3 regions of the Silvimonas iriomotensis genome follow, and region 2 is predicted to be linked to each of the others. Evidence: predicted binding sites of a transcription regulator. Region 2 holds the regulator's gene; each other region holds the start of a gene.

Evidence for each region. The regulator sigma-54, encoded in region 2, starts transcription at its own class of promoters, with help from an activator protein. The targets are predictions, from matches to a motif close to CTGGCACGCTTCATGCTT.
Region 1: a site for sigma-54 is predicted at 4,162-4,179, ahead of flgB (flagellar basal body rod protein FlgB). Genes of this name have one in related genera too.
Region 3: a site for sigma-54 is predicted at 3,909-3,926, ahead of glnK (P-II family nitrogen regulator). Genes of this name have one in related genera too.

Annotation. Positions count from the first base shown of each region.
Region 1 covers NZ_BMLX01000001.1:441,446-447,620, forward strand. Annotated here, with positions in the region: gene IEX57_RS01965 (ROK family transcriptional regulator) at 1-927, shown strand, start outside; gene IEX57_RS01970 (hypothetical protein) at 1,013-1,318, shown strand; gene IEX57_RS01975 (DUF4142 domain-containing protein) at 1,330-1,977, shown strand; gene IEX57_RS01980 (DUF2185 domain-containing protein) at 2,041-2,373, shown strand; gene IEX57_RS01985 (DUF1345 domain-containing protein) at 2,457-3,110, shown strand; gene IEX57_RS01990 (bactofilin family protein) at 3,221-3,802, opposite strand; gene flgB (flagellar basal body rod protein FlgB) at 4,217-4,642, shown strand; gene flgC (flagellar basal body rod protein FlgC) at 4,661-5,068, shown strand; gene IEX57_RS02005 (flagellar hook assembly protein FlgD) at 5,097-5,816, shown strand; gene flgE (flagellar hook protein FlgE) at 5,927-6,175, shown strand, end outside.
Region 2 covers NZ_BMLX01000006.1:126,240-132,414, reverse strand. Annotated here, with positions in the region: gene rapZ (RNase adapter RapZ) at 1-351, opposite strand, end outside; gene hprK (HPr(Ser) kinase/phosphatase) at 351-1,295, opposite strand; gene ptsN (PTS IIA-like nitrogen regulatory protein PtsN) at 1,276-1,749, opposite strand; gene hpf (ribosome hibernation-promoting factor, HPF/YfiA family) at 1,962-2,291, opposite strand; gene IEX57_RS17650 (RNA polymerase factor sigma-54) at 2,383-3,795, opposite strand; gene lptB (LPS export ABC transporter ATP-binding protein) at 3,839-4,606, opposite strand; gene lptA (lipopolysaccharide transport periplasmic protein LptA) at 4,603-5,115, opposite strand; gene lptC (LPS export ABC transporter periplasmic protein LptC) at 5,144-5,728, opposite strand; gene kdsC (3-deoxy-manno-octulosonate-8-phosphatase KdsC) at 5,738-6,175, opposite strand, start outside.
Region 3 covers NZ_BMLX01000008.1:87,184-93,358, forward strand. Annotated here, with positions in the region: gene deoA (thymidine phosphorylase) at 1-659, shown strand, start outside; gene IEX57_RS19490 (cytidine deaminase) at 686-1,087, shown strand; gene udp (uridine phosphorylase) at 1,114-1,887, shown strand; gene IEX57_RS19500 (ammonium transporter) at 2,035-3,495, opposite strand; gene glnK (P-II family nitrogen regulator) at 3,531-3,869, opposite strand; gene IEX57_RS19510 (accessory factor UbiK family protein) at 4,152-4,412, shown strand; RNA gene rnpB (RNase P RNA component class A) at 4,482-4,852, opposite strand; gene IEX57_RS19520 (hypothetical protein) at 4,928-5,422, opposite strand; gene pyrC (dihydroorotase) at 5,404-6,175, opposite strand, start outside.

The sequences.
Region 1 (6,175 bases), on a different contig from region 2:
CTGGCCGACATGCATGGCAATACGCTGGCCAGCAGCGCCGAACTCAACGATATCGCCAGCGGCCCGCAAGCCACGCTGACGCGGGTACTGCAGCAGTTTGAATCTTTGTTGCATATGGCGCAGCGCACGGCGGCCGAGGTCAAAGGCATAGGCATAGGCGTGCCCGGTCCGGTGGAGTTTGCACAAGGCCGTGTGGTACGCCCGCCGATCATGACCGGCTGGGATGGCTATGTTGTGCCGGACTTTTTTGCGCCACATTTCCACTGCCCGGTGCGCGTGGATAAAGACGTGAACCTGATGGCGCTGGGCGAACACCGCGCAGTGTGGCCGGATGTCGCGCACATGATGTATGTCACGGTCGGCACCGGTATTGGCGCCGGGTTGATCATGGATGGCCACCCGCAACGCGGCGCGCAGGGTGGCGCGGGCGATCTGGGGCATTTGTTCATGGGGCATGCGGGCTCAGCCGGTGGTGGCGAGTTGCCGGTTTGCCGCTGCGGTAACGCGGGTTGCCTGGAGGCCTACGCGGCGGGCTGGTCGCTGACGCGGCAGCTGGAAGGGCGCGGTTATCCGGTGCATGTGGCGCAGGATGTCGCCGCGCTGGCCCGCCAGGGCGATGCCGATGTCGTCGCCATGCTGTTGCAGTCCGGCCGCCTGGTGGGAGAGGCGCTGGCGCAGGCGGTCAGCTTGCTGAACCCCTCGCTGGTGGTACTCGGCGGCGTGCTGGCAGACTCGCAAGATCATTTGCTGGCCGGCGTGCGTGAGATGGTCTACCGCCGCTCCTTGCCGCTGGCCACGCGCAATCTGCAAATCCTGGGCAGCGAACTGGCCGACGATGCGGCCCTCGTGGGGTGCGCACATCTGGTGGCCGATGCGGTGTTTGCGCCCCAGGCCGTTGACGCCGCCTTGCTGGGGAACGCGGGCTAGTCTCACGCTGGTATCGGGCGCTGGCTGACAGTGATATCCCGCTTTTGCACGCATGATGAAATCAAGCTCATTGCCGGAGATCGTCATGCCGAGATTGCAATCCAGACCCGCACCGGCCACACGCTGGCTGATTACGCCGCAGGCCATGCCGCCGGCGGTGCCCGGTCAGCCGCCCGGCCCGGAACCGGATGACCCGGATTTTCCGCAACCCAACCCGCCCGAACAGATTCCGCCGCTGCCGGTGCCGCCGGATCGCCCGTTTGCGCCGCAGCCGGTGCATGATCCGATCCCGCCAGAGGACAACCCCGGCCCGATCAAAGAGCCGCCGCGTGCCCCGGACGAGCCGCATCGCGATACGCCGTATTTTGGCGGCCGGATCACCTTGCATTGAAGGAGGCCCGCATGCGCAACCCGCCGCCCGCACTGAATCTGTTGAACACGGTGAATGTACTGCGTCATGAAATCCATGCCCACGCGGCAGACTTTTTGCTGACACCTGCGCTGGCATTGTCGTTGCTGGCTGCGGGCACATTGGCAGATGCCGCGCAAAGCCAGCCTGGCGCTGCGCCGCAATCGACCAATACTGCGCCGGCCGCCACCGCGCCGCAGGCCAAGCTGTCGCAACAGGATGCGTCGTTTCTGGCGGAAGCCTCCCGTGCTGCCAGCACGGGCCAGGACCTGGCGCGCATGGCCATGCAACAGGCGCAAGCCCCGGCGATCAAGGCGCTGGCGAGCAAGCTGTTTGAGGATCACGGCGTGATCAGTCTCAAGCTCAAATCGCTGGCCCAGCAGAAACAACGGCAAGATGCCTCGGCCCCGGATGCCGCCCAGCAGCAGGACATGGAACATTTGTACGGCCTGCAGGGCGACAAATTTGAGGCCGAGTGGATCAAGATCCAGACCAAGGCCAGCCAGGATGCGCTGGTGGCGTGGTCGCAAGAGGTGGCCAACGGCAGTGATCCGCAAGTGGTGGCGCTGGCAAAACAGACGCTGCCGGTGCTCAAGTCACACCTGGATTATCTGCAAAAACTGCCGGCCAGCCACGGTTGACGGTACACGCGGCAAGGCGTGAAGCGGGTATGCTGAGGGTTTACCTGTTTCACGAGTGCCGTCATGCAAAAACAATACGTTGTTGATCCCCGCAAACTGGAACCGCTGGCTACCGAAAAAGGCCTGTGCATGGTCACGGACCTGATCCTGGTTGATGGCCAGCCGGTGGGCTACATGGTGCGGGAAGAACCGGAAGACAAGGAAGACAGCGGCTGGCGCTTTTTCAGTGGCGCAGAAGATGACCGCTATCTGGACAACCCCAAACACTTCAATCTGGTTGATGTGAACCTGGTCGCCAATTGCGACCCCAGCATTGTCGAACAACTGGATGCGCCCGTCGGCGCGGCCTTCGACAAACACGAAGGGGTGTTCTACGACGTCAGTGAAGATGACTGACGCGTAACCAGAACAAAAAGGCCGGTACTGACCGGCCTTTTTTATGCGGGCGGGTTATCCCGCCATGGATTGAGGAGGTCTGCATGCGCCACCTGCCTGGCTTGATGACGGCCCGCCCGCGCCTGACGGTGGCGCTGGTGATCGGGCTGATCTCTTTCTTTGTGCTGCCGCTGCATGGCTCGCTGGCCGGCCGGGCGCTGGCTTGCTGGAACATCACCGTGTGGGTGTACCTGATCACCGTCTGGTGGTTGCTGGTACGCGCCCAACCCGACCGCATCAGGCAGATTGCCAAAGCCCAGGATGAAAACGCCGAGATCGTGCTTGGGCTGGTGTGTACGGCGTGCGTGGTCAGTCTGGCAACCATTCTGGTGGAACTGGCTTCGGCCAAGGGCACTACCGGCATTCACCAGCTAGCGCATATCAGTTTCACGGCGATCACGCTGGTGGGGGCCTGGCTGATGTTGCCGACCTCGTTTGCCATTCACTATGCGCACCAGTTTTATACGGCTGAAGGCGCCTGCAAACCGTTGTTGTTTCCCGATAAACCGGAAGCGCCGACGTACTGGGATTTTCTGTATTTTTCTTTCACCATCGCCGTGGCCTGCCAGACGGCCGACGTCGCAGTGGGGGACAGCAGCACCCGCAAGATTGTGCTGGCGCAGTCGGTGCTGGCGTTTGTGTTCAATCTGAGCGTGCTGGGTTTGTCGATCAATATTGCGGCGGGGCTGGTGAGCTAGCACCGGCCGCTCAACGCCAACACCCGCTTTGCAGCGGGTGTTGTGCGTTCAACCTGTGACCGGCGAGGTGAGGCGTCACCGGTCGTCACGGCCTCATCCAGAAAAAACCGTTAGCCCGCAGCGGCAAGGCGGGTAATGTTGGTCGCGGTGGATTTGTCTTCCAGCCCGGGACGGCGGGCCTCAGACAGGGATTCGATCTCGCCCGAGATCGTGCCGCCGGATTCAATCAGCAGCTTGCCATAGCGAATGGTGCCTTTGACGCGGCCGGTGGCGTGGATGATCAGTTGTTCACGCGCGGTCAGTTCGCCATCAAACGTGCCGTGCACTTCGGCCACATCAATGCTGACCTTGCCAGAGAATGAACCGCCCTCGGCAATGCGGATCACGCGGCTGTCCATGGTCGCTTCCACACGCCCTTCAACCACCAGCGTGTCGCAATCCAGAATCTCGGCACCGCGCAGTTTCACATCCGGGCCGACGATCAGGCGGTTGCCGCCGCTGTCTGCCGGCGCGGCGACCGGGGCTTTGGGTTCGGCCTGGACACTGCTGGGTACATGTTCCGCCCGCAGGCCATCCGCCGGGCTGGCATGGCTGGCCGGGTCGGCATGGGCGGGAGAGGGCTGGTTGTTGCGGTTGCCCAGAACGCCCTGGTTGCGGTTCAGGATGGGGGTTTGCTGTTTGGACGAGAACATGGGTACTCCTTGGGAAAGACGTCATCAAATGCGCGAAATATCACTGTTTCCGCGTTCGGCCCTTTATTGCAATTGCCGTGCCATGTTGTGAAAGTCATTTAAAAACAGTGTGTTGCTTGTTTTTTGTAAGGTAAGACTGCAATTTTGTGACAAATCGTGTCGCTGTGTGGCGTCAGGTAGAAGGGGGCGAGAGCGGGATCGTCAGTCAGTGCGGGGTTTTCCGCCTGTCGCTGACGGGCGACGGGTGGCGGCGGCAATGTGCGCAACAGCGTGGCCAGCGCCGTTGGCCAGACCGGCAAAACTTGCCGGATGCATATTTGTCAGAATTGTAAAACCCTTGAAAATCAATGGTTTGATATCTGGCACGCTTCCTGCTTTTGTGATTGCAGTCACAGATGGGGAAGCCCGAAGATCATGATGAGTGCACTTGATAACTACTTCCAGACACAGCAAACGGCAATGCGCTTGCGCGATTACCGTCAGGAAGTGTTGTCGTCCAACATTGCCAACGCCGATACACCGCAATACAAGGCGCGTGATTTCGACTTCACCTCTGCGTTCAACAGCGCACTGGCGGCGCAGCAATCGGGCAATAGCGGTGCGCTCAAGACCACGGATAGTCGCCACCTGCAACCGGCCGGTTCCAGCGCGGCAGATTTGCTGTCCCCCAAATTGCAATATCGCAGCGAAGTGCAGCCTTCCATTGATGGCAACACGGTGGATATGACCAAGGAAATGCGCGATTTCGCGGACAACACGCTGCGCTATGAAGCCGCCATTACTTTCATGCAGAACCGGATGAGTACCTACCGGACTGCGCTGACTTCTTCTTCGTCCTGATAACGGAGCCGCCTGAGCATGTCTCTGTTCAGCACTTTTGATATTTCGGCCTCGGCCATGCAAGCGCAGTCCATGCGCCTGAATGCCGTGGCCAGCAACCTGGCCAACGCCGAATCGACGACCAGCTCCAACGGTCAGCCGTACCGGGCCAAACAGGTCGTGTTCCAGGCAACGCCGGTCGGCCCGGAAGGTGGCGTGGGCGTGAAAGTGTCGCAGGTGGTCGAAGATCAGGCCCCGCCCAAGCTGGTGTACGACCCGCGCAACCCGGTGGCCGATGCCAACGGTTACGTGGCGATGCCCAATGTGGATGTGGTCGAAGAAATGACCAATATGTTGTCGGCCTCCCGGTCTTACCAGACCAACGCCGATGTGATGAACACTGCCAAGACCCTGATGCAGCGCACGTTGCAGCTGGGTTCGAGCTGATTGATAACCCGGATCGAGGGATAGCACCATGGCAACCACCGTAAACAACAGCACCGGGATCAATTTCACAGCGCTGAATTCCGCATTGAGCGGCACCTCCAGCAGCAGTGGCGCGTCAGGCTCGGCCCAGGCCATGCAAGACCAGTTCATGCAATTGCTGGTCGCGCAGTTGCAAAACCAGGACCCGACCAACCCGATGGATAACTCCCAGATGACCTCGCAACTGGCGCAGATCAGCACGGTGAGCGGGTTGCAGCAACTCAATGCCACCATGACCGGCATGTCCTCGCTGTTCAATTCCAGCCAGGCGCTGCAATCGGCTTCGCTGATCGGCAAACAGGTGATGGCGCCGACCAGTTCCTGGGCCTACGACGGCACCAACAACCTGCAAGCCGCGGTTGATGTGCCGGCCGGCACCACCCAGATGCAGGTTTCGGTGGTGTCGCTCACCACCGGCCAGGTGGTCGACCAGATGACCACCACGCCGACCGCAGGCCAGTCCAACCCGATCAACTGGGACGGCACCCTGGCCGACGGCACCAAGGCTGCGGCCGGCAAATACGCCATCGTTGCCAAGGGCGTGGACGCTTCAGGTAACCAGTCTTCGCTGACCGTGGACGGCTGGCAGACCGCATCGAGCGTGATCCTGAACGGCAGTGCCGTGCAGGTGGTACTGGGTAATGGTTCGACCGTGAATCTGAGCGACATCAAACAGGTAAGCGGCGGGTCTTCGACATCGTCGACCTGATCAGTAGTTAACGTCGTTCAGCAAGATTAACGAGCCAACGAAACAATCTGCCCGGGGAGGGCAGGCATGAATTGCCGCAGGGGCGGCAAGGATTGCCGGGAGGGGTAAACATGGGTTTTCAACAAGGTCTGAGCGGTCTGAATGCGGCGTCCAAAAACCTGGACGTGATCGGCAACAACATCGCTAACGCCAACACGGTAGGCTTCAAGCAGTCGCGTGCCGAGTTTGCCGATATCTACGCATCCACATTCGCATCGTCCTCCAACGTGGCCGGTATCGGTACCCGCGTGATGGATGTCGCCCAGCAGTTTGGCCAGGGCAACGTGGAAACCACCAGCAACCCGCTGGATGTCGCGATT
Region 2 (6,175 bases):
GGTGAGGTGTTCACCCGCCAGCGGATGACTGCGGCGTGTTTCAGAGAAACGCTTGATCAGGACTTCGTCAGAGGCCTCGAGGAACAGCAAGCGCACATCAATCTTGAGTTCCAGCATCGCCGCCAGGTAGTCCGGGAATGCCGCCAGATTATGGGCACTGCGCGCATCAACGGCGATGGCGACCTTGGGGTAGCCATCTTCATCCAGCAAGGCCACGGTTTGCGGCAGGATGGGCGAGGGCAGGTTATCGACGCAGAAATAGCCCAGGTCTTCCAGTACACGCAGCGCGACACTTTTGCCTGCGCCGGACAGTCCGGAAAGCAGGATGACTTGCTGACCCTTGTGCGCCATTACTCGCCCAGCTCCATAAAGCGTTGATGGCGCTCGATGAACTCGCGGGTGGAGTCAATGCCACGCAATTGCAGAATGTAGTTACGCACGGCGGCCTCAACCAGCACCGCCAGGTTGCGACCGGCCGCCACAGGGATGACCAGCTTGCGGATCTGCACGCCGAGGATTTCCTGCGTTGCCGCCTGCATTTGCAGACGGTCGATCGGGGCGAGGGTTTCGCCCCCGGCCTTGGCCAGGTGCACGATCAGCTTGAGGGTCTTTTTGGGGCGGACGGCGGTTTCACCGAAAATGGTCCGGATATTCAGTACCCCAATCCCGCGCACTTCCAGAAAGTCGCGCAGCATGGGCGGACAGCGTCCTTCCAGGGTTTCCGGGTTGGTGCGGTAGACCTCGACCACGTCATCAGCGACAAGGCCATGGCCGCGCGAGATCAGCTCCAGCGCCAGTTCGCTTTTACCCATGGACGATTCGCCCGTCAGCAAGACGCCCACTTCAAGTACGTCCAGGAACACGCCGTGCAGATGCGTAGACACGGCCAGCGCCTTGGCCAGGTAGTAGCGCAGCACGTCCATCAGGTACGGCGATTGTTCGGTCGAAGTCAGCAGCGGCACGTGGTGACGCTCTGCCCCTTCGCGCAGGGTATCGGGCACCTGCTGGCTGTTGGCGACAATCATCAGCGCCATTTCATTGGCAAACAGGCGCTCGACCGAGTCTTTTTGCGCCTCTGGCGAGAGCCCGGCAAAGTAATTGACTTCGGCAATCCCCAACACTTGCACGCGGTTGGGGTGAATGAAATTCAAATGCCCGACCAGGGCCAGCCGCGGCTTTTGTTCGGCGGCATCGTTGGTCAGCAGATTGTTGGCGCCAGACTGGCCGGCGACCCAGGTCAGTCTGAGCTTTTCCGCGTTATCGATGAATAACTGTCTAACGGTAATCTGCGGCATACGGTTCCCAGGTGGAAATCAGCTTGAAAGCCGTGTCGACATCGCTGGCGCTGGCAAGCTGATCGCGCACGGTCTTGTCAGAGAAAAGCTGGGCCAGCTCGGACAGGATCTGCAGGTGCAGGTCAGTGGCGGCGGCCGGCACCAGCAACACAAAGATCAGTGTCACGGGTTTGCCGTCGGGCGCGTCAAAGGGCACCGGGTTTTTCAGGCGGATAAAGGCGCCGCTGGCTTCCTTGAGGCCCTTGATGCGGCCGTGCGGAATGGCCACGCCTTGCCCCAGACCGGTGGAGCCCAGTTTCTCGCGCGCAAACAGGCTGTCAAAAATGACGCTGCGCGCAATGGCGTGGCTGTTCTCGAACAGCATGCCTACCTGTTCGAATATCCGTTTTTTGCTGCCCACGTCCATATCTAGAAAGACGTTGCTGGCAGGCAGGATTCTGGAAATCAGACTCATCGTTTAGCCGGCTCGCTGACCTGGTGGGCAGCCACGCAATTGTCGCGCCGCACCATTGATAGGGTACCGCGAACGCCAAAACTGCGATCGTCGGTCCGGTTTGCATTTTCAATTCATCCTATTGTACCGCCCCAACGGCATAAACAAAAACGGGAACCCGTTTTCAGGGTTCCCGTTTGTTGCATCAAGATGCTTGGTTTATATCGAAAAAATCACTCTTCTTCGACCGTTTGCTGATGTTTGATGGCGTCCCCACGGTGATCCATCAAGCACTCTTTGTGTTTGACGATCTGCCGGTCCAGTTTATCGACAAGGAGGTCAATAGCGGCGTACATGTCCTTGTCGACTGCCTCAACATGAATGTCCTTGCCGCGCACACGCACGGTGACATCCGCTTTCTGTTGTAACTTCTCTACAGAAAGTATGGCGCTGACGTCTACTACCTGATCAAAGTGCCGCACTATCCGGTCAAGCTTGCTGGTCAGGTACGACCGCAGGGCCGGGGTCACTTCGACGTGATGTCCGCTGATGTTGAGGTTCATGGCATTCTCCTTCTGGTTGAGCCATTAAAACCAGGGGCGGCTGATGCAACCCAGCTGGCTGGATTGTTTCCAGCCGCTCCAGGCCAAGCGATTACAGGTTTTTGCGCAAGTTAACGGGTGGAACGTTCATACCCTCCCTGTATTTGGCAACGGTTCGTCGCGCAACCACGATCCCTTGCCCGGATAATGCGTCGGCAATAGCGCTGTCTGACAGCGGCCGGGTTTTGTCTTCGTTCTGGATCATCTGGCGAATCAGTGCCTTGATCGCCGTCGCCGAGCATTCGCCACCGGCTTCGGTATCGACATGACTGCCAAAGAAATATTTGAATTCCAGCAAGCCGCGCGGGCTGGCCATGTACTTCTGGGTGGTGACGCGGGAGACAGTGGACTCGTGCAGGTCGAGTTCCAGGGCGATATCGCGCAGGACCAGCGGCCGCATGGCCACTTCGCCATGCTCGAAGAACGCGCGCTGGCGCTCCACGATGGCTTGGGCGACACGCAAGATGGTCTCGAAGCGTTGTTGAACGCTCTTGACCAGCCATTTGGCTTCCTGCAGTTCGCGCGCCAGCACTCCGCCCTCGCTGCGTTGCAGGATATCTGCGTACACCTGATTGATACGCAACCGCGGCATCGCGGCTGGATTGAGTCTCACCTGCCATTGCCCCTTGATCTTTTGCACCAGTACGTCAGGTACAACGTAGCGTGGTGTCAATGCCGCCCATTGTGCTGCAGGGCGTGGATTCAGACTGGTGATCACGGTTTGCGCGGCTTTGAGGGCCGCGTCGTCACATTTCAGTAACCTTTTCAACTTAGTGTAATCACGCCCCGCCAATAAATCGAGATGCTGTCCGACGATTTGTCGGGCCAACTCGCAAGCAGGGGTGGATTCAAGCTGTCGTAACTGCAAAAACAACGCTTCCGCCGTATTGCGGGCACCCACGCCGACCGGGTCAAACTGCTTGAGCCGGGCCAGCGCGACCGCCAGATCATCAATCTCAAGTTCTAATTGAGAGACGATCTCCGGCGGGATTTGTTCCAGTAATTCTTCCAGCGAGAACGGTAAAAATCCCTCTTCGTCCACGGCGTCGATCATGAACGCCAGAGCAGCGTGATCGCGGTCCGGCAGGCGCAACACGCCGGCCTGATCAAGCAGGTATTCGCGCAGGGTCAGTTCACGGGCCACCTGGGTGGCCGGATCAAAATCGTCCTCATCGTCGCCGCCGCTGCGCGTACCGCCGCCCCATTCCATATCGTCGCCACCACCGTCGTAGCTGTCGTCGCTGGTGGTGGTGCTGTCGGTGGAATCGGTGCTGCTGGTGCTCTCGGCTGAATCGGAAGAACTGCTGCCGCCACTGTCTTGTTCAAGCAACGGATTTTCCAGCAGGTAACGTTCAATCTCGGTCTGGAAATCCAGCGTGGACAGCTGCAACAGCTTGATCGACTGTTGCAGTTGCGGGGTAAGGTTCAGTTGCTGCGACAGCCGCAGTTGCAGGGATTGCTTCATGCGGCAGGTCTGGGGGCCAGGGGCGGTGCGGCGGACATACGCGTTACATCCGGAAGTGTTCGCCCAGGTACACCTTGCGTACCTGTTCGTTGGCGATGATTTCGGCCGGGTGGCCCGAGGCCATGACCGCACCTTCTGAAATGATGTAGGCGCGATCACAAATGCCCAGCGTTTCACGCACGTTGTGATCGGTAATCAACACGCCAATACCGCGGTCACGCAGGTAGGCAATGATGCGCTGGATATCCATCACCGCGATCGGATCGACGCCGGCGAACGGTTCATCCAGCAAAATGAAGCGCGGATCAGCCGCCAGCGCCCGGGCGATTTCGGCACGGCGGCGCTCGCCACCAGACAGGCTCATGGCACCGCTATCGCGCAGGTGGGCAATGTGCAGCTCATGCAACAGCTCTTCCAGACGCTCGGCCCGGCGCGCGGCGTTTTTCTCTCTGAGTTCCAGCACGGCCAGGATGTTTTGCGCCACGGTCATCTTGCGAAAGATGGAGGCTTCCTGCGGCAGATAGCCCAGACCCAGTTGCGCGCGTTCATGCATGGGCAGACGGCTGATGTCCTGACCGTTGAGGCTGATCTGGCCGCCATCGGCCGCGACCATGCCCACGATCATGTAAAAGCTGGTGGTTTTGCCGGCGCCATTAGGGCCCAGCAAACCAACAACTTCGCCGGCATCAACGCGGATCGACACATCACGCACGACCGTGCGCTTGCGATAACGCTTCATCAGGCCAGTGGCGTTCAGGGAGGCGGTCAGCGGCTGGGTCACGGGGCCGTTGGGAGTCGGAGTGGCGCTCATTGTTTCTCGCTTGTGGTATCGCTGGCCGCAGCGGCTGCCGGCTTCGTGGCCGGGGCGCTGGCGTCCTTCTTCTTGGGCACAATGGTCACGTTGACCCGGCCTGCACCGGTTTTGTTGCTGGTGGCCGAGTACTGGTCCGTGTTGAGGTTGTAGGTGATGACATCACCGAACACCTCGTTCTGGCCCTTGCGTACCCAGGCCTTGTTGGTCAGCACCAGAAAGCCGGTTTTCTGGTTGTAGTCATAGTGCAGGGACTCGGCGTCAACCCATTCGCCATCGTCGGCTTGCTGGCGGAATTTCACCGGGCGGCCGTCGCCTTGCGAATACTGCATGCCGTCGGCATCCTGGTGCACGGTCAGTTTGTCAGAGCGCAGCGTCATGGAGCCTTGCGTCACGATCACGTTGCCCGTGTACACGCCGGTATTGGTTTTCTGGTCGTACGTGGCCGAATCGGCCTCGACCTTGAGCGGTTTCTCGCGGTCGGCGGTCGAGGCAAATGCGACAGCCATGGCCAGCGCCAGGCTGGCGAAAAGGGCGCTATTTGCTGCTGCGTGGCGCAGGGACATAAAGGGTGCTCACTCTGGATTTGAGAAGAAGGGTCTGATCAGTGATGTCTGCCTGAAAGCCGACCCCGTTGGCGTGATAGTTGCTGCCCATGTCCGCTACGACAGGCGCCTCGGACCAGGCCAGGCCCGGTTTGGGTTGATACCAGACCTGCGAGCCCTTGACGACCATCTCGGCATGTTTTTCATCCGGCTGGCGGGTCACGGTTACAGGATCGGGCGCCCAGAACTTGTCGCCGCGGTTGATGGACTGTACGCGGGTGGTGACCAGATCAACGCGGGGCTGTCCGGGAATGGTCGAGACCAGGTGCGGGTTTTCGAACCAGGCCGAGTCATTTTCTTCGTAATGGCTGGCTTTATCGGCATCCAGGCGCTGATAGGGCTGCCCTTTGTCGTTAAAGCGCACGGTATGCGAGTGCTCGGCGATCAGGTTGGGCTCGTTGGCAAGGCGCTTGTCATTCAGCGCAGGCAGTGTGGCGGCCGTGTTCAGGCCCCAGACCAGCAAGGCCAGGAAAAGGATGAGTACAACTGGCAGAAGTCGCGAAGACAAACGGTTCACAAAACGTCCTTACCGAAGATACCAGGCCATGATGCCATCGAACGTGCCCTGGGCCTGCATGATGGTTTCACAGGCTTCGCGCACTGCACCGTGCCCGGCGCGTGCATCGGTCACATAGTGGGCGTTGCTGCGCACAATGTGTGGCGCATCCGGCACCGAAATGGCAAATGCCACGCGGCGCATGACCGGCAGATCGATCACGTCATCGCCCATGTAGCCGCATTGTTCCTGGGTCAGGCCGGTTTTTTCGAGCAGTTCGGCAAAGGTGGCCAGTTTGTCGCTGGCACCCTGATACAAGAGTTCGATATCCAGATTGCGGGCGCGGTGTTCCACCAGTTTTGATTTGCGGCCGGTAATGATGGCCACCTTGACGCCGCTGTCCTGCAGCATGCGGATGCCGTGTCCGTCCAGCGAGTTGAAGGCTTTCAGTTCCTCGCCGGCATCGGT
Region 3 (6,175 bases), on a different contig from region 2:
CGCGCAGCATTGTTGATGTCGGCAACGGCGCGGGGCTGAAGACCTCTGCCTTGATCACGGACATGAGCCAGGCGCTGGCGCCCGCCGCCGGCAATGCGGTGGAAATCCGCTGTGCCATTGATTACCTGACCGGCAAAGCCAGGCCCGCGCGGCTGCACGAGGTCACCATGGCGCTGGCCACGCGCATGCTGGTGCTAGGCGGGCTTGCCGGCAGCGATGATGAGGCGCGGGCGGCGCTGCAGCGCAGTCTGGATACCGGTGCCGCCGCCGAGCGCTTCGCCAGAATGGTGTCCGCCCAGGGCGGCCCGACCGATTTGCTGGAAGCGCCCGACCAGTATCTGGCCTCGTCACGTACCCAGGTTCCTGTCGTCGCCACGCAATCCGGTTATATCAGCACCATTGACTGTCGCGCGCTGGGGCTGACTGTGGTGAATCTGGGGGGCGGCCGGCGCCTGCCAGCAGATCGCATTGACTACGCGGTGGGGCTGACCGGGCTGGCGGAACTGGGCGCACGCGTGGAGCCCGGCCAGCTCCTGGGCGTCGTCCACGCACATAACGAAAACAGTGCCCGCAACGCCATTGCAGAAGTGACGGCGGCCTATACCATCACGGACGCGCCGCCGCGCCTGCCACCCGTGATACACGAACATATTCATTGATACCGGCGTTTTGACAAGGAGCCGCCATGGACCAGCAGCAACTCATGCAGGAAGCAAAAACCGCACGCCAGAAAGCGTATGCGCCGTACTCCCGTTTTCAGGTCGGTGCCGCGCTGCTGACGCGTGATGGCAAGGTGTTTCATGGCTGCAATGTAGAAAACGCCTCTTATGGCCTGTGCAACTGTGCCGAACGCACGGCGCTGTTCGCCGCCATTGCCGCTGGCTATAAACCGGGCGACTTCGCCACGCTGGCCGTGGTGGGCGATACCGACGGCCCCATTGCACCGTGTGGCGCGTGCCGGCAAGTGATCATTGAACTGGGCTCGCCCACGCTGGAGGTGGTGCTGACCAACCTGAAGGGCGATGTCGAGGTCACCAGCGCCAGCGCCCTGCTGCCTGGCGCGTTTTACCTGGACCCCAACGCCTGACCGACCGTACTGACGAGGACAAGCTTATGTCGCAAGCCGATCACAAATCCGAGGTGTTCCACCTTGGGTTGACCAAAGCCATGCTCAAGGGCGCTACCGTTGCCATCGTGCCGGGTGACCCTGGCCGTAGCCAGCGCATTGCCGAACTGATGCAGAACCCGCAACCGCTGGCCAGCCATCGCGAGTTCAACTCCTGGCTGGGTGAATTGAATGGCCAGAGCGTGGTGGTGTGTTCTACCGGCATTGGCGGGCCGTCGACCTCTATTGCGGTGGAAGAACTGGCACAACTGGGCGTGCGAACCTTTTTGCGGGTCGGGACGACGGGCGCGATCCAGCCCCATATCAATGTGGGCGATGTGCTGATTACCACGGGCTCGGTCCGGCTGGATGGCGCCAGCTACCACTTCGCCCCCGCGCCATACCCGGCCGTGGCCGATTTCGAGTGCACCACCGCGCTCGTCGCCGCCGCCAGGGCCAAGGGCGCCACAGCGCATGTGGGGATCACCGCTTCCTCAGACACCTTCTACCCGGGGCAAGAGCGCTACGACACCTATTCCGGCCGCGTGAACAAGGAATGGGAAGGCAGCATGAAACAGTGGCAAGCGCTGCACGTGATGAACTACGAGATGGAATCGGCCACGCTCTTGACCATGTGTGCCGCAATGGGCCTGCGCGCCGGCATGATCGCTGGCGTGATCGTGAACCGTACCCAGCAGGAAACCCCCAGCGCCGAGACCATGAAAAAAACCGAGAACGATTCGGTCAGCATTGTGATTGAGGCCGCACGCCATTTGCTCTGAACGATCTGGTTCGCCACACAAACCGGGCCTGAGGCCCGGTTTTGTTTTATGCGACCCCACAAAAAAAGAACCCGCCTTGCGGCGGGTTGAAGGTACGACTCTGCTCTTTACGATCAAGAGGATGTGTTTTGTCTTGTTCTGGTTCTATTACTCCACACGTTCGCCGTGCAGGGTCACATCCAGACCTTCGCGTTCTTCTTCTTCAGTCACGCGCAGGCCGATCACAACATCAATAATCTTCAGCAGTACGAAGGTCAGCACGCCGCTGTAGACCAGCGTGGTCAGCACGCCCTTGATCTGCAGAACCACGTTGCCATCAACACCACCGATATCTTTCACTGCGAACACACCAGTCAGCACCGCACCCAGGATACCGCCCACACCGTGCACGCCGAAGGCATCCAGGGAGTCGTCGTAACCGAGCTTGTGCTTGAGCCATGTAGCGGACCAGAAGCACACCACGCCAGCCAGCAGACCAATGATCAGGGCGCCGCCGACACCCACGAAGCCAGAGGCCGGGGTGATGGCAACCAGACCTGCCACAGCGCCAGAGATGATGCCCAGTACCGAAGGTTTGCCCTTGGCAACCCACTCGGCAAACATCCAGCCCAGTGCAGCCATGGCGGTTGCAACTTGCGTGGTCATCATGGCGAAACCGGCACGGCCATCAGCAGCCACAGCGGAGCCGGCGTTGAAGCCGAACCAGCCCACCCACAGCATCGAAGCACCGATCAGCGACAGCACCAGGTTGTGCGGTGCCATGGCTTCCTTGCCATAACCCACGCGCTTGCCCAGCACCAGGGCGCAAACCAGACCGGCAACACCGGCGTTGATGTGCACAACCGTACCGCCAGCAAAGTCCAGGATACCAGCGCCAGCCAGCCAGCCTGTCGGTTCCCACACCATGTGAGCGATCGGCGCGTAGACGATGATCGACCACAGGGCCATGAACACCAGCATGGCAGAGAACTTCATACGGTCAGCAAACGCGCCGGTGATCAGGGCCGGAGTAATGATGGCGAAGGTCATTTGATAGACCATGTACACCGATTCCGGGATCGTCGAGGCCAGATGGCTGACGGTCAGCGTGGTTGCATTGGCGCCCTTGATGTAGTTCATGCCGGACAGCAGGACACGAGAGAAGCCACCAATGAAGCTGTTACCCGGCGTGAAGGCCAGCGAGTAACCAATCACCACCCAGATGATCGTGATCAGGCAGGTGATGGCAAAGCTTTGCATCACGGTAGCCAGCACGTTCTTCTTGCGCACCATGCCGGCATAGAACAGTGCCAGGCCCGGGATGGTCATGAACAGCACCAGCGCGGTGGAAGTCAGCATCCAGGCGGTGTCGCCGCCGCTGATCTTGGAAGAGTCAACACTGAACGGTGCAGTCGGTGCCGGGGCAGCAGCCGGTGCGGAAGCAGCACCAGCGGCAGAAGCGTCAGAGCTTGCTGCAGCAGCCGGAGCCGGTGCGGCAGCAGACGCATCAGATGCCACTACGGCGGCAGCATCAGATGCAGGCGCCGCGGCGGAAGCATCGTCGGCAAAGCTGGGGGCTGCCATACACATCGCGCCCAGCATTGCGAACATCGCAAGTAATTTCTTCATCGGGTCATCTCCTTCCCGTATTGTTCTTGGATTACTTAAATCGCAGACTCACCGGTTTCGCCGGTGCGGATACGGACAACGTGCTCAAGCTGGAACACGAAGATCTTGCCGTCACCGATCTTGCCGGTATTCGCGGCCTTTTCGATGGCTTCAAGGGTCTGGTCCAGCAGATCGTCCGCAATGGCGACTTCCAGTTTGACCTTGGGCAGAAAATCAACAACGTATTCGGCGCCGCGATAGAGTTCGGTGTGGCCCTTCTGACGGCCAAAGCCTTTTACTTCGGTCACGGTCAAGCCAGCCACGCCAATGGCCGACAAGGCTTCACGAACCTCATCGAGCTTGAACGGCTTGATGATGGCGGTAACAAATTTCATGGGTTTGCTCCTCATGTCCCGGTAACGACGTTTCCCTCTCAGCAGAAACCGTGCCAGCCCCGAAAATGACGCAAGAATGTGGCGGACAAACGGTAAATGCGCCGCTTTGCACCCAGGTCCGCACCAATTACGAGCGCGTGAACCAAGTTGAAAATAGTGCATGCACCGTGCAAGTGCATGGATTTTCAGGAAATATTCGCGTAAGCAATCGCCACGAGGAGTAGGCTTTTGTGCTTGCTCTGCTAAACTGGTCGGGTACGAAACAAAATCAGGAGAAGCATCATGATCAAGGAAAAGCTGTTCGACGAAATCGCCAACAAGATTTCTGACGCCATTGCCAGCAGCCCGGCCAAGGATGTCGAAAAGAATGTGCGCGCCATGATGAGCACGGCCTTTACCAAGCTCGATCTGGTGACCCGTGAAGAATTCGAGATCCAGCAAGAAGTGCTGGCCCGCAGCCGTGAAAAACTGGCTGAGCTGGAAGCGCGCGTACTGGATCTGGAACAGCGTCTGCACGGTGCCAATCCGCAAGACAGCATCTAAGGGCGACGCCTCAGGCTGCGCAAGAAAAAAGCCCCATGGCATGCCATGGGGCTTTTTGTCTGAATGAGGTTGCGAAGCGAGCCGGTAAGCCGGGTTTTGTACAGATGCTCGCGCATCCTGACAGTCATTCCTCTAGGCCCATCATTACTGATGGACTCCTGCAACCTACCCGCAGGCTCGACGGGCCGTTTCAACGCCTGCTGCTTGGTCTTGCTCCGGATGGGGTTTACCGAGCCGCCCGGTTGCCCGGGACGCTGGTGCGCTCTTACCGCACCGTTTCACCCTTGCCTGTTCCAGTTTGACCTGGTCATCGGCGGTCTACTCTCTGTTGCACTTTCCGTCGCCTCACGGCGCCCGGCCGTTAGCCGGCATCCTGCCCTGCGGAGCCCGGACTTTCCTCCCCCCGTTTTGCAACGGGCAGCGACTGTCTGGCTTGCTTCGCGGACCCGATTATACACACATTCGCCAGCGCCCTTTCCCCACGGGTCGGTTTGCCGGCTTCGCGCGCGGGCAAATCAGGCGTCGGTCTGGGCGGTTTGTTCGACAAACGGCAGGCTGGCCTGGGCAGCCAGGCGGTGCGCTTCTTGCACCGCTTTGGCCACGCCGCTGCGGGTTGCGCGGTAGTGCGAGAACACAAAACGCGCGTCGCCGTTGTCAGCCAGGCATACCCAGACGCTGTCCGGACCGATGATATTGGGTTCCTGATCCAGCACCACCCGGGTAAATGCGCTCAGCGGAATATGCCGGGTGCGCACCGGAATGAGGCCCAGCAAGCAGATCCGCCGTTCCAGCACGCCATCATGCACACGCTGCTCGGCGGGAAAGGCCCAGAAGCCGGCCGCCAGCAGCAGCATGGAGTACCAGAACAAACCGAAGAAGTGGTTTTCAAAGCGCGGCGAGTCAATCAGCGGCCAGCCCCAGAACGCGGCGGCGATCAACACCACGCCGAACACCAGCCACGCCGGCTTGCTGGCATTGCGATGCGTCAGCATCAAGCGGCCAGCGTCCATTGCACTTCTTCACCGGCGCGCAACGGCACGACAGTGTGTTCGCCAAATGGATACTCGGCCGGCACCGTCCAGGCGCTACGGTTAAGCGTGACCTTGTCCGTGTTGCGCGGCAGGCGGTAGAAGTCCGGGCCGTTAAAGCTGGCAAAGGCTTCCAGTTTGTCCAGCGCACCGGCGCGGTCAAACACCTCGGCATACAGCGGCAAGGCGGCGTGGGCGGTGTACATGCCAGCGCAACCACACGAGGCTTCTTTGGTATGACGGGCGTGCGGGGCACTGTCGGTGCCCAGGAAGAACTTGGCCGAGCCGCTGGTCACGGCCTGCACCAGCGCCTGACGATGCTGTTCACGCTTGAGCACCGGCAAACAATAGTGGTGCGGGCGGATGCCGCCGGTGAACATGGCATTGCGGTTCATCAACAGGTGATGCGCCGTCACCGTGGCGGCGACGTTCTCTGGCGCGGCAGCGACAAACGCGGCGGCCTGGCGGGTGGTGATGTGTTCCAGCACCACGCGCAGGCTGGGCAAACGCTGCAGCAGCGGGGCCAACAGCGTGTCGATGAACACGGCCTCCCGGTCGAACACGTCAATGTCGCCATCGGTGACTTCGCCGTGCACCAGCAGCGGCAGGCCGATCTCTGCCATTTTTTCCAGCGCCGGCATGACCTTGTCCAGGCTGGTGACGCCGCTGTCCGAGTTGGTGGTAGCACCAGCCGGGTACAGCTTGATACCGTGCACGAAACCGGAGGCCTTGGCG